DNA from 2 places in the Novosphingobium sp. PP1Y genome. Region 2 is predicted to be linked to the other one. Evidence: predicted binding sites of a transcription regulator. Region 2 holds the regulator's gene; the other holds the start of a gene.
What was found. Region 2 encodes LexA, which represses DNA repair genes until DNA is damaged. Its sites were predicted from a motif close to GTTCCNCNCTTGTTCT; they were not measured.
Positions count from the first base shown of each region.

Region 1: the regulator LexA is predicted to act here: its motif matches at 4,868-4,883, upstream of PP1Y_RS13715 (transcriptional regulator).

Region 1 covers NC_015580.1:1,616,268-1,622,969, reverse strand. Annotated here, with positions in the region: gene PP1Y_RS13750 (IclR family transcriptional regulator) at 1-299, opposite strand, end outside; partial or broken gene PP1Y_RS25760 (transposase) at 527-911, opposite strand; partial or broken gene PP1Y_RS13740 (IS110 family transposase) at 1,065-2,361, shown strand; partial or broken gene PP1Y_RS25585 (transposase) at 2,574-3,432, opposite strand; gene PP1Y_RS13725 (hypothetical protein) at 3,491-3,985, opposite strand; gene PP1Y_RS13720 (AlpA family transcriptional regulator) at 4,023-4,286, opposite strand; gene PP1Y_RS13715 (transcriptional regulator) at 4,336-4,797, opposite strand; gene PP1Y_RS13710 (hypothetical protein) at 5,215-5,490, shown strand; gene traL (type IV conjugative transfer system protein TraL) at 5,517-5,804, shown strand; gene PP1Y_RS13700 (type IV conjugative transfer system protein TraE) at 5,817-6,389, shown strand; gene PP1Y_RS13695 (type-F conjugative transfer system secretin TraK) at 6,389-6,702, shown strand, end outside.
Region 2 covers NC_015580.1:2,846,048-2,852,749, forward strand. Annotated here, with positions in the region: gene PP1Y_RS19440 (aminodeoxychorismate/anthranilate synthase component II) at 1-122, shown strand, start outside; gene trpD (anthranilate phosphoribosyltransferase) at 119-1,108, shown strand; gene trpC (indole-3-glycerol phosphate synthase TrpC) at 1,157-1,945, shown strand; gene moaC (cyclic pyranopterin monophosphate synthase MoaC) at 2,131-2,613, shown strand; gene PP1Y_RS19460 (molybdopterin molybdotransferase MoeA) at 2,613-3,836, shown strand; gene lexA (transcriptional repressor LexA) at 3,921-4,616, shown strand; gene PP1Y_RS19470 (ComEC/Rec2 family competence protein) at 4,701-6,702, opposite strand, start outside.

The DNA of each region.
Region 1 (6,702 bases), 1.2 Mb from region 2:
GCGAGCGTGCCAAGCGAATACCGCCCGCTGGACGAATTTTGTTCGACCATTCCGGTATTGACGAAGGCGAGTAAATATCGATGCGCCTGACTGCGCGAAAGCCCGGAGTTGGACGCAACATCCCGAAGAAACGCACCACCCGGGTCCGCCTTCAACAGGGCAAGAAGGACCCTCGCTCCAATTTCTACGGACTGAATTGACTTCCGCTGATTGCCACTCTCGGAAATATCGACACTTGATATCTCATCACCCTTGGATTTTGGTATACCCAATTTTCCCACCTGTGCTTCACGAGCCAATTCAATTCTCAGCAAAACTGGTAAATTAAGATGCTATCCGAACCTTCGCATTCGGCAGAAGACAAGCCTTGAGCTCAATAGCCATGCTAGGGAGCCAGCCAGAATCTTGCAACTGCCTTTGACACCAATGCTACCGCTCGCCTCGAACTGGCTGGTGATTATTCAGCTAATGATAACCGTTTTGCCTGTGACGTGATGACCTGACCCCCAGCTTTCCCCAGCTGGGATTAGAGCCGGGCGGTTGTTTCGCGCATGAGCACGTTTGAAGCAATGGGCTGCACAGCGGGGCCCGTAGGGCGTAGCGGAGCAGGCCATTGCCTATCCACTTCGCCGGCGAGCGCCGCCGGTGTTGCGTAGCCAAGGGATGAGTGCGGTCTCTCCCGGTTGCAGTCTTCGACCCGTGCGGCGATCTCGACTTGGGCATGAGCCAGGCTCATGAACAGCGTCTCGTCGAGCAGCTCGTCACGCATGCGGCGGTTGGAAGCGAAGCTGGTCGAAGGCCTACCTCTCGACGGAACCGTTCTGCATTGGCCTGCCCGGCGCGATGCAATGCCGCTCCACGCCTATCTCCCCGCACCATGCCAGAACCGCATTGCTCGTGAGCTCAATGCCATAGCACATTGGGAAGCTGCCTCTCGAAGGCAGCGCTCGCCTTGATGGAGACAAGGGCGCGTAGCGCCCGCAGGCTTCATCAAGGCGGTCATGACCGGTCATCAGGTCTCTAAAGTGAAGTTGTCGACTCAACACTTTGGAGGCAGACCGACCATGACCAAGCTCAGTTCTACACCCGCCGATGCCGTGCTGGTAGCCATCGATATGTCCAAGCACCGCCAGGAGGTCCTCATCGAACGCCCGGAGGGCGGGCGGCGACGGCGTATGACAGTGATGGCGACGAAGACCGATTACGACCGCCTTGCGTCCGTTCTGGCTGATATTGGCAGACCGATTGTCGTCGGCTTCGAGGCGACCGGTAACTATCACCGCACCTTGGCGCACCGCTTGCTCACAGCAGGTTTCGAGCTGCGCCTGATCTCGTCCGTAGCCTTGGCCCGGACCCGAGAGGCTCTACATAATGGCTGGGACAAGAACGACTCCAAGGACGCGCAGGTGATCCTGCATATGCTGCGGATTGGCGCCACCCAGCGCTACGTCGATCCGCTTGCCGCCGGGATTAACGATCTGCAGGAGATGTCGAAGACACACGAGGCCATCTCCAAAGCCAAGACCCAGACCTGGCACCGGATCCTGACCCATTACCTGCCGCTCTACTTCCCAGAGATCGAGCGCTTCGCCGGCAACAGCAGGTCTGATTGGTTTCTTGCCTTGCTCGAGCGGTTTCCGACGCCCGGGAGCATGACAGCGCTTGGCCAGGAAGCATTCACGCGCGAGGCGTGGTCACTGGTCGGTCGCAAGGTCTCCAAGGCTCGATTAATCAACGATATTTACGAGACCGCCTGCGCATCCGTCGCACTGCCGGTCGATGAGGATTCTGTGGCGATTGCCATGTTTCGCATGGTCATCGCGCAAGCGCGCAGTCTGATCCGCCAACGTGACGAGATCGAGCGAGCCGCCCATGCCATGCTCAGCGAGAACCGTGACTACCAGCTGCTTCGTATGATCCCTGGCATCGGCCCGATCAACGCGCTGACCATCCTCGCCGAGGCCGGGGACCTTCGACGGTTTGCCCACCATCGCCAGTTCCTCAAGTTCTGCGGGCTCGATCTGGCCACCTGCCAGTCCGGCACATTCCGCGGTCGGACCAAGCTTTCCAAGTATGGTAATGCTCGGTTGCGCCGCACTTTCTGGATGGCCGCACAAGTCGCCGCTCGCCAACGCGACAACAGCTTTCGCGATAAGCTGGGCCGATACATGGAAGGACACGCCAACGACCCCGATCGCCGCCGCAAGGCAATGACTGCACTCACCGCCAAGATGGCGCGCGTCGCGCACGCCGTCATCAAGACGGGAACCGAGTACCGCCCGTTCCTCGAACGGGCGGACACCAGATGGAAGGACCCCTCTCTGCTGTGCCGTGAGGGCGCAACTGCGACCCTGTAGATAATGTTCGGGCCTTCCATCTGGCATCCGCATCTCATTTTAAGGACGGTTAGGACCACGACCGATGCGGCCGCTGGATCCTGTGTTTGCTATGGCCGAGAGCGCATTCCTTGACGATGGAAGCCATCTGGATCAAAAAGACATTTGCGCCGGTCATGATCGGCGCAACGAGACCTGCTGGCCTTGTCCCACAGCTGCTTCCCGACCTAGGACGTAGCTGACGATCACCCCCGGCTTGCCGCACTGTGCGATCAGCTCCGTCAACTGGCGCACGACACGGCCGCCTGAGATCGATATGTCCGACACCGCCGCAAGGCACTCCCGGGTCACGTCATCGACCAAGTTGAGTTCGGAACCGCCTTCCTGGCGCCATCCGATCGTGCACGGATCGGAGCGAAGCGGAGAGGGGCGGGCAGCGTCCAACTCAAGGCTCCAGCGCTGGTTCGGCAGGGCCAGCACCGGAGCAGGTGCCCGTGTTCCAACAGCACGCTTGCGGCTCCGGCGTCGCCTGACCGCCAGTCCCTCCTCACGATAGAGGCGCTGGGTCTTCTTGCGGTTGATCATAACGCCCTCCCGGCGCAGCAGGATGTGCAGACGGCGATATTCGAACCGGCGACGCTGGTTGGCCAGATCGCGCAGCTTCGCGCAGATCGGCATTATCGTCCCGAGTGGAACGATAACGCACGCTTTTGCGAGCGGCATCGATGATACGGCACGCCCGCCGCTCGCTCATCACCTGACAATCCTGGAGATGAGCGAGCGGCGGGCGTCAAAACTTCTTTGCCAGGAGATCGTTGGCTGCGCCGCCGTTCGGGTCAGCGCAGCGTTGTCCAGCATCGCATCAGCCAGCACCCCTTGAGCCGGCCGTTCTCGTCCTCGAGCGAACGCAGCCGCTTCGCCTCGGACACCTTCAGCCCGCCGTACTTCGCCTTCCAGCTGTAGATCGTCCCTTCCGACACACCGTGCCGGCGGGCGAGCTCGGCGGTCTTCGCTCCCGCCACGCTTCCTTCAGCACGCCAATGATCTGCTCCTTCGGAACCGTAGGCGTGAAAGCACAAAACCTCGTTCGCTTCATCTCGTCCTTCCTTCTCTCAGGTGCGGACTCTAATCCAGCGTGGAGGAAAATCAGGGGGTTAGGTCAGGGTCAGGTCATGTTCGCGCAAGGCGTGATTGAAAGCTAAGCGACCCCGCTCGAGTTCCTGCTCCCAGTCCTCGTAACCTGATACACCCCTCTGATGCTGCCAGAAAGGATGGTAGACATAGAGATTGTCGAGAAGGAGGCGGATATCCTGAGTGAACCGCTCCCGAACCGCGTCGTAGACACGGTGGCGCCCATCGAACTTTACGAGCGTCGAGAAAAACGATTGGAACAGCCCACGCTCGCCTTCTGGCGCTGAGCTGCTGGCCGAGGCCTCTACGTCACCGGCATAGGCAGCGTTGAACCCGATCCAGAGCAGGATGAAGCGAACGTCCTGTTCTTCCTGTTCTGCTTCGGCCCGACGAAGCCACGATAGTGAGCGATGAGCCCGAAGGGTTGGTGGCGTTGAAAAGCCGTCGCGAAGCGCACGCTGCTTCTCTTTCAAGGCTTCAGGATGGAGAGGATTGCCTGCCGGGTATCGATAAACCATGCGCGCAACTTAGCGCGATGATTTCTTTCGGGATAGTTTACAGAACGTCTCGATGCGGCTTGTCCGCAATTGATCTGATCCACGCGTCGATTTCCTCCTCAACCCACACAGTGCACTTGGGCCCGAGCGAGCGGGATTTGGGAAAGCGCCCTTCGCTCATCCGCTGATAGATTGACGAACGACGCAGGCCGACCCGGTCGATGACTTCGGGCAGCCGCAAGAGCCGGGCTGGCGGGGGGCCTAGTGGCGAAGCCTGGTCAGCGCTTGCGCCGTCCTCGGTAGGCTGGGGCTGTGCATTCATGATCGTTCCTGTCGGGTCAATTCCTCGGTCCTCTCCGAGGTGAATTGGATCAGCGCGGCAGCGCCATCGAAATGTCGCGGTTGGCAAAATCATCAATGTGCTTGGCAAGCATGCGGGCGACGAGCTGCGAAGTGCCGTTCGCCCACCGGGGTCGCAAATCTTCGACGCGTCGCCCAAGCGTGCGTTCGAGCTGGCCTGGCAAGGCCGTAAAGAAGTCCTCAAGAAACTCTCCCATTTCGCTGCGCATCCATTCGCAGGCGAGATCCTCCTGACCAGCCAAGGCGAGGATCATGCTCGCGCGGGGAAAGGCGCCACAGACATCGAGAACGCGCGCGGCTTCATCAAGGCCGATCGGCCGATCGCCGCGCATCACACGGAGCAGGGTCTCGCGGTGGATCCCGACTTCTCGAGCGATCTGGTGCTTGGGCTTGTCAGACGACTCGATTGCATGGGCAAGAATGTGCGCGAGGCTGGCGTTGGCTTCGCCTCGGAATGGCGCGAGCTGGTGCATCGACAAAAACTCCAACGATGAGGAACTGAGTCGTAGCCATATCGCGCGCGATCGATGTAGGAAAATGAAAAGAACATATAAGGAACATCTCGTTTCTAGGCGAATCATCCCCTAGACCCGAGTCGCCGACAATCACCGCCGCCCCTGTCGGGATTCGTCGACGGTGATTACCAGATAAGCCGCTGTTTCTGCGTATTATCGCCGACGCCGGCCAATTGATGCGTCCATATCCGTCCGCCACTTCAGCCCCAGCCTCAATCCGACTTTCCTACATCGATTTCCTAGATGCATGTGGAACACACAGCGAACGAAAGAACGCTGGGTTCACCCCTCCAGATGGAGCTCCATATGCAGTCTTTCACCCTCTCCCGGCGTTCCGGCGCCATTGATCACAACCCCTCGAAGTTCGGGCGGGCCATGACCATTGCAGTACCGCTTGCGGTCGCAGCACTGGCCGCCAGCGCTGCCTACGCTGGCGCCGACACGACCTTCACCCCTGCCCTCACGAAATTCACGGATTTCCTCGAAGGCTCGGGCGGCAAGATCATCACCGTCCTCAGCCTTGCAGGCGGCCTCATCGGTCTCGCCTCGGGCCGGTTCTCGCTCGGACAGGTCGCTGTTCCGGTCGGCGTCGGCATCGGCGTTGGCACGGGTGTTCCGATCGTCACCTCGGTCGTCACCGCGGTCATCTGACGCATCGGACGGGAAGGCGCGTCGCCATGGCAGACCCATATATCATCCCGCGTCGGCTCGATGATCCGGAGCTCATCGGCTTCTGGACCATCGACGAGTTCGCCGGGATGCTCATCCCCTTCACCTGGGGGATCCTCAGCCAGCATATCTTTATCGGCATTATCGTTGCCTTCGGCGCCTGGTTCGCGCTGCGAAAGGCTAAAGCAGGACGCGCCAGCTCCTGGGTAGCCCATGCCGCCTATTGGTATCTGCCGGCCGGATTGCTGGGCCTGACATCGACGCCGCCTTCCCACTGCCGCCTGCTCGCCGGTTGAGGGGAGATATCCATGTTTGCCGACATTTCACACGAGCGTCAGCAATCGTTGCTGCGTCAGCGCAACCTCTTTGCGCTGACCAGCGCCGGACTTGGCATTGCGCTCGTCGTAGCGATCAGCCTTGCTGCCACCCGCGACCGCGAAGTCGTCCTCCTTCCAACGCTCCCCAAGCAGCTCACTGTCAGCAGCGCGGGGGTCGAGGCCGACTATCTCGAACTCGTGACCCGCGATGCCGCGCTCGTTCTCCTCAATCGCAGCCCCGAGGGCCTCGACTACTGGATGGACGAGATCCTGAAGCTCGCCGATCCGGCAAGCTACGGGCGCCTCAAGGCCGATCTCGTCCGGATTGTCGAAGAGCAACGGGGTTCGGATGTCACCCAGGCCTTCGTCATCCGGTCGATGACCGTCGACCCCAAGGGGCTGACTTCCGATGTGACGGGCACGCTCAAGACCTTTGTCGGCGCCCAGGTCATCGCGAGCGACGAGCGCCGTTTCCGCTTCAACTGGACCTACCGGGGCCTGCGTCTCGCGCTGTCCGGCTTCAGCCAGTTGCCCCCCAAAGACCCAACGAAGGAGGCCCAGTGATGGCTTACCGACGCAAGACGCGCGCGTGGAGCCTGGCTCTTTGCGCCAGTACCATCCTCGCATTTTCAGGAAGCGGCGCTCAGGCCGCCGATCAGTTCAAACAGGCTGCAGATGGAGCAAGCATCGAATGCGCCGTGTCGGCCCGCGAGCTGACGCGCTTCGCGCTCGTCGACGACCAGTTTGCCAGCGTCTCGAAGATCTCGACCGGCACGCCCTACAACGACTTTGCGGTCACCAACGAACCGTTGCGCGGCGACATCTACGTGTCGGTGCCCGAGACCTATGCGGCGCGGTCGATCAGCTTCTTCGCCAC
Region 2 (6,702 bases):
ACGCAAGCCTGCCGATCCACGGCGTGCAATTCCACCCGGAAAGCATCGCCACCGAGCACGGGCACGACATGCTGGCGAACTTCCTGCGCCTGTGCGGCATCGAGACCAGGGCCGTCGCATGACGCTGCCCGATCCCGGCCATCCGATAGAGGAAGCCGAAGCCGAAGCCGCCTTCGCAGCGATCCTTGACGGCGACGTGCCCGAGGCGGACATCGCCGCGTTTCTCGTCGCACTTTCCGAGCGGGGCGAGAATGCCGGCGAGATCGCGGGCGCCGCACGCGCCATGCGGGCACGGATGGTCCCCATCGTCGCCCCCGCCAATGCCATCGACGTATGCGGAACCGGCGGTGACGGTCATCACACGCTCAACGTCTCGACCGCCGTATCGCTGGTCGTTGCCGCCTGCGGCGTGCCGGTCGCCAAGCACGGCAACCGCGCGGCCAGTTCCAAGGCGGGCGCCGCCGACACGCTCGAGGCGCTCGGTCTCAATCTCGACCGCGCCGTAGAGACCGCCGAGGCGACACTGGCCGGCCTTGGCATCTGCTTCCTCTTCGCCGCCCGCCACCACCCGGCGCTTGGGCGGTTGATGCCGCTACGCAAGAAGTTGGGGCGCCGCACGATCTTCAACCTGATGGGCCCGCTTGCCAATCCGGCGCAGGTCCGCCGCCAGCTCGTGGGCATTGCCCGGCCCGCCTACGTGCCGATCTATGCCGAGGCGATCCTTCGCCTGGGCACCGAGCATTCGCTCGTCGTCTCCGGCGATGAAGGCCTCGACGAACTCAGCCTTGCAGGCGGCAACGAAGTTGCGGAAGTGACCGGCAGCGAACTGGCCATGCGCCGCGTTTCGCCCGCCGACGCGGGGCTGCCAGTCGCGCCGGTCGATGCCATTCGCGGCGGCGATCCGCAGTACAACGCCCAGGCCCTGCGCCGCCTGCTCATGGGCGAAGCGGGCGCCTATCGCGATGCCGTGCTGTTCAACGCGGCCGGTGCGCTTGTTGTCGCCGGTGAAGCAAAGACCTGGCGGGAAGGCGTCGAGGAAGCTGCCGAGGCCATCGACAAGGGCCTCGCCAATGCCCTGCTCAACTGCTGGATCGACGCGCTCAAGTAGCGCCGCTTCCCGCCCATACCGAACCGCATCAGGCACCGAAGGCCCGCCATGTCCAACAAGCTCACCGAGATCTGCGATACCAAGCGCGAGGAAGTCGCCGCCCGCAAGCCCCTTGCCTCGCTTTCCGCGCTCGACGCGAAGGCTGCCGGCCAGAGCGCGCCGCGCGGCTTCGAGGCGGCGCTACGCCGCAAGGCCGAGAGCGGGTTCGCCCTCATCGCGGAAATCAAGAAGGCCAGCCCGTCGAAGGGCCTGATCCGCCCGGATTTCCGCCCCACCGAACATGCCGTCGCCTATGAAAAGGGCGGCGCGGCCTGCCTCTCGATCCTGACCGATGCACCTTACTTCCAGGGCCATGAGGACTATCTCGTCGCGGCGCGCGCCGCGGTCTCGCTGCCGGTCATCCGCAAGGACTTCATGGTCGATCCCTGGCAGGTCGCCGAAGCGCGTTCGATCGGGGCCGACGCCATCCTCATCATCGTTGCCGCGCTGGACGATACGCTGATGGCCGAGATCGAGGCGGCCGCGCTCGAACGCGGCATGGACTGCCTCGTCGAAGTCCACGACGAGCATGAAATGGAGCGCGCGGCCCGGCTCAAATCGCGCCTGATCGGCGTCAACAACCGCGACCTCAAGCGCTTCGTCACCGACATCGCCACGACCGAGCGGCTCGCCCCGCTCGCACCGGAAGGCACGCTGCTCGTCAGTGAGAGCGGCATCAACGGCCATGCCGACCTGCAGCGTCTCTCGCAGTGCGGCGCGCGCACCTTCCTCGTTGGCGAAAGCCTGATGCGCCATGACGATGTCGAGGCGGCAACGCGGGCGCTGCTCGAAGGATAAACTTCGTGCCGATGCAATCGGGAAGCCCGCCCTGTCCTACAGCCGGGGAATCTGCCATCCATGGGCCATGAGCGCGAATGTACCCGGCCCCGAAAGCGCCCGCTTACCGGTCCTGCGGAGCCGCTTCGCTGGTGCTTCTGGACTGTGTAAACCGTGTAAACCTCGTCAGGATGTCAAGGTCTGAGATGAACAAGAGCCTCACGCACATCGATTCGGACGGGACGGCGCGCATGGTCGATGTCGGCGCCAAGGCAGAGACGCAGCGGCTCGCCATTGCCTCGGGGCGGATCACGATGTCAGCCGAGGCACTCGCGGCGATCCGCGCCGGGGATGCCCCCAAGGGCGACGTGCTGGGCACCGCGCGCATCGCCGGGATCATGGCGGGCAAGCGCACCGGGGACCTGATCCCGATGTGCCACCCGCTCGCCATCGATGCGATCAATGTCGATTTCAGCTTCGAGGACGAAGCCGTCAGGGCCACGGCGACGGCCTCGCTCACCGGCAAGACCGGCGTGGAAATGGAAGCCATCACGGCCGTTTCCGTGGCGCTGGTGACGATCTACGACATGGCCAAGGCGCTCGACAAGGGCATGGTCATCGGCGACATCCGCCTGATCGAGAAGCGCGGCGGCAAGTCCGGGACCTGGCGCGCGGAGGACCGGCACTGATGGCAGGTCCCGCGCCGATCCCGCTCGAAGATGCCCAGGCCCGCCTGCTTGCACTGGCCGAAGCACTAGCGGTCGAGCGCGTCGACGTCGAAAGCGCGCTGGGCCGCTTCCTGGCCGAACCGCTGCTGGCGCGGCGCACCCAGCCTTCCGCCCATCTCTCCGCGATGGACGGCTATGCAATGATCGAAGGCGACCTCACCGGGCCATGGCAGGTGATCGGTGAAAGCGCCGCAGGCCACCCCTTTACCGGCACGCTGCAAAAGGGCGAGGCCGTGCGGATCTCGACCGGCGCGATCATGCCCGCCGATGCCGGCGTCGTGATCCTGCAGGAAGACCTTGGGCGGGAAGGCAACCTCATTACCCTCAGCGGCGATCTGCCCGAACCGCCGCACAAGCACATCCGCCCTTGCGGAATGGATTTCACGGCAGGGCAAGAAGTGCTGGGCGAAGGAGTCCGCATCGGCCCGGCGCATATCGCGCTGGCCCTCTCCGCGGGTCATCGCCACCTGCCGGTGCGCCGCATGCCGAAAGTCGCGGTGATCGACAGCGGCGATGAACTGGCCGCCGATCCGGAGACCTGCCCTGCGCACCAGATCCCCGCGAGCAACGGCGCCATGCTGGTCTCGCTGGTTGGCGCCCTGCCGGTCGAGGCGCAGCGAATCGGCCCCGTGACCGACACGCTCGATGCGCTGATCGGCGCTTTCGACGAGGCCGCCGATTGCGACATGATCGTCACCAGCGGCGGAGCCTCGGTAGGCGATCACGATCTCGTGCGCCCGGCTCTCGAACGCTGGGGCGCAAGGCTCGACTTCTGGCGCGTCGCCATCAAGCCGGGCAAGCCGATCCTTGTTGCCACCCGCGAACGCAGCAGCGGCGGCACGCAGATCATCATCGGCCTGCCGGGCAATCCGGTTTCGAGCATGGTCACCGCCTATCTCTTTGTCCTGCCGATGCTGCGCGCAATGCTAGGGGCAAACCGTTCGCTGCCAATGCAGATCTCGACCGTTCTGGACGCACCGCTCAGGGCCATCGGCCACCGCCGCGAATTCCTGCGCGGCTACTGGAACGGCGAGAGCGTGGTGCCCATGACGCTGCAGGACAGCGGTGCACTCAGCGCCCTTGCGGCCAGCAATGTGCTGATCGATCGTCCCGCGCATGCACCGGCCGCCACGCCCGGAGACACGGTGCGGGTGTTCCTGCTCGAAAACGGCGGTATTGCTTGACGTTCCAGAATCTGTTGCTTAATTGTTCTCTCATTGTTCACAAGCAGAACAACGCTCGGGGACGCAGAGAAAGAGGCAACGAAGATGTTGACGCGCAAGCAGCATGAATTGCTCAAGTTCATTCAGGTCCGGCTTGAAGAAAGCGGCATCTCGCCCAGCTTCGAGGAGATGAAGGAAGCGCTCGACCTCAAGTCGAAGTCGGGCGTGCACCGCCTCATTTCCGCGCTTGAGGAACGCGGCTTCATCCGCCGCCTGCCGAACCGCGCCCGCGCGCTGGAAATCCTGCGCCAGCCCGAAGACGTCACCAGCAAGCCCGCGACGAAGGCCGCCGCTCCTGCCGGTAAGGAATCGCTTGCCGCGCTCAAGCAGCCCGAACGCACGCCCCAACCGGCGAACGACGTCATCGAGATTCCGCTGCACGGTCGCATCGCTGCCGGTGTTCCCATCGAGGCGCTCGAAGGACAGTCGATGCTTCCGGTTCCGGCAGCCCTGCTCGGCTCGGGCGAACACTACGCGCTTGAGGTTTCGGGCGATTCGATGGTCGAGGCCGGCATTCTCGACGGCGACTTTGCCCTGATCCGTCGCACCAACACCGCACGCGACGGCGAAATCGTCGTCGCCCTGGTTCGTGGCGAGGAAGCGACGCTCAAGTATCTCCAGCGCGATGGCGGCATGGTTCGCCTCGTGCCCGCCAATGCCGCATACGAACCGCAGATCTACGGCCCTGACGAGATCGAGGTTCAAGGCAAGCTCGCAGGGCTGCTGCGCCGCTATCACTGAGCTTGCCCCGGAAAGCGTAACCTTCAGGCGCGCTCTCCGGGAGGCGTACTTTCAGGAAGGCGTACTCTCCGGACAGGGCCGAAATCACGGCCCGCGCGGTTTCCACCAGCCATGGCGGCCCTGCCCTGCCGCCACGGTTTCGACGGATCTGCCGCGCAGCCTGATGGCAAGCCCGCCGGTCCTGTCCAGCATGGTCCGGTCGGCCTTGAGCCAGCGCGGCTTGCAGCTCCATGGCAGCCAGCGGTCGGCAATGACGATATCGGCCTTGTCGCAGGCCGCTGCCAGCGACCGCTCGGGCACCTGGTCGCGGCCTCTGGCGATCAGCAAGTCCCACGATCGACCGGCTCGATCGATCCGTACCGAACAGAAGTCGCGATTGCATCTCGAACCCGGCCACGATGCGAGCGGCGTCAATTCGCCTTCGATCCCTGCGAATTCGCGAAGATTGTCGCGCACATAATCGCTGCCGGTGTCGCGCAAGGTGACGAGCCCATCGCCGCTATCGTCGAGCAGTCCGACATGACGGCCATCGCCGGTCACGAGAATGTCCGGCGGCTCGAGCAGGATGAGCCAGACGATACCGAAACAGGCTGGCACCAGTCCCAGCAGCCGCACGCGCCCGCTCCACAGGCCCAGCCACAGGCCGCCGGTTACGAACAGAAGGAAGCCGCCCGTCCCCATGGCAGGCAAAACCGAAACGGCGCCGGGCAGCGCACTGATCGTGTGCGCGAGGCCCAGCAGTAGGTCGATGAACTGCCCCGCCAGCCACCAGAACGGCCCGCCCAGTCCCACAATGTCGCACAGCAGCGCGAGGGCAATGCAGGGCATGACCGCGAAAGTCGTGAGCGGGATGGCAAGCACATTGGCCAGCGCACCATAAGCTCCGGCGCGATGGAAATGGTAGAAGCCGATCGGCATGAGGACGAGTTCGATGACGAAGCCCGTTACGAACAGCATTGCTGCTTGCCGCATAAGCCGCGAAAGCCACGATTCCTCTCGCGGTGCCAGGAACCGGCGAACCGGCCCGCTGGTCGCCAGCGCCACAATCGCAAGTACGGCCGCAAAGCTCATCTGGAAGCTTGGCCCTGTCAGCGATTCGGGCCAGAGCAGCAGGACCGCGAACCCGGCGACAGCCAGAAGCCGAAGCGAGATTGCCTCGCGCCCCAGCGCCAGCGCGACAAGCACGAGCATCGCCCCGATGCAGGAACGGACCGTCGGCACTTGCGAGCCCGTCAACAGGGTATAGGCAATCCCGGACAGAGCACCGCACAGCGCCGCCACCACCGGGAGCCGGAACCGCAAGGCCAGCGCGGGCGAAAGCGCGAGCAACCGCAACGAGAGAAAATAGGCAGCCCCGATTACCGCGCTGACGTGAAGACCGCTGATCGCCAGGAGATGCGCAAGACCAGCATCGCGCATCGCCTGCGCATCGTTCTCTGCAATGCCTCCGCGGTCCCCGCTCGCCAGAGCCGCGGCAATCCCGCTTTCCGGACCGCTCATCCGCGCACGGACATGTCGGGAAAGCGCGCTACGCGTAGATTCGAGCATATCGCCCTTGCCGCCCAACCTGAGGATCTCGACTTTGCCGTTGACGCTCCCACTTGCAGCAAGGCCGGAGAACCACGCGGTGCGCGCAAAATTATACCCACCTGGAAACATCGGCGGAGCCGGCGGCATCAACCGCGCCTCAAAGCGAATCACCGCCCCTGACGAAACGGATGCAACGCCCAGATCGTCGGGAACATTAAGCCGAACCTTTATCGACCGCCCCGAGCCCGGTTCCCGCGTTGCGACGATCCATCTGACCCGCTGTTCGGCGGGCTGTTCTTCAACACCTAGCACTTTTCCAAGGAACATTCCCGAGACCGGGCGATCGATTGCGTCCTGTCCCACCAGCGCCGATTTGCTCCACACCGTCAGGCAACCGGCGAGAAACATGAGAAAAACTGCGCAGGCTGCCACTCGCATGTGGGGAAAGCGCTCACGATCCGGCCAGATCCACGCCGCGAAAGCTGCCATGGCACTGCTTCCGACGACACATCCGGCCCAATGGAACGGTCCGGGAAGGCCGAACCACGCCGCGATT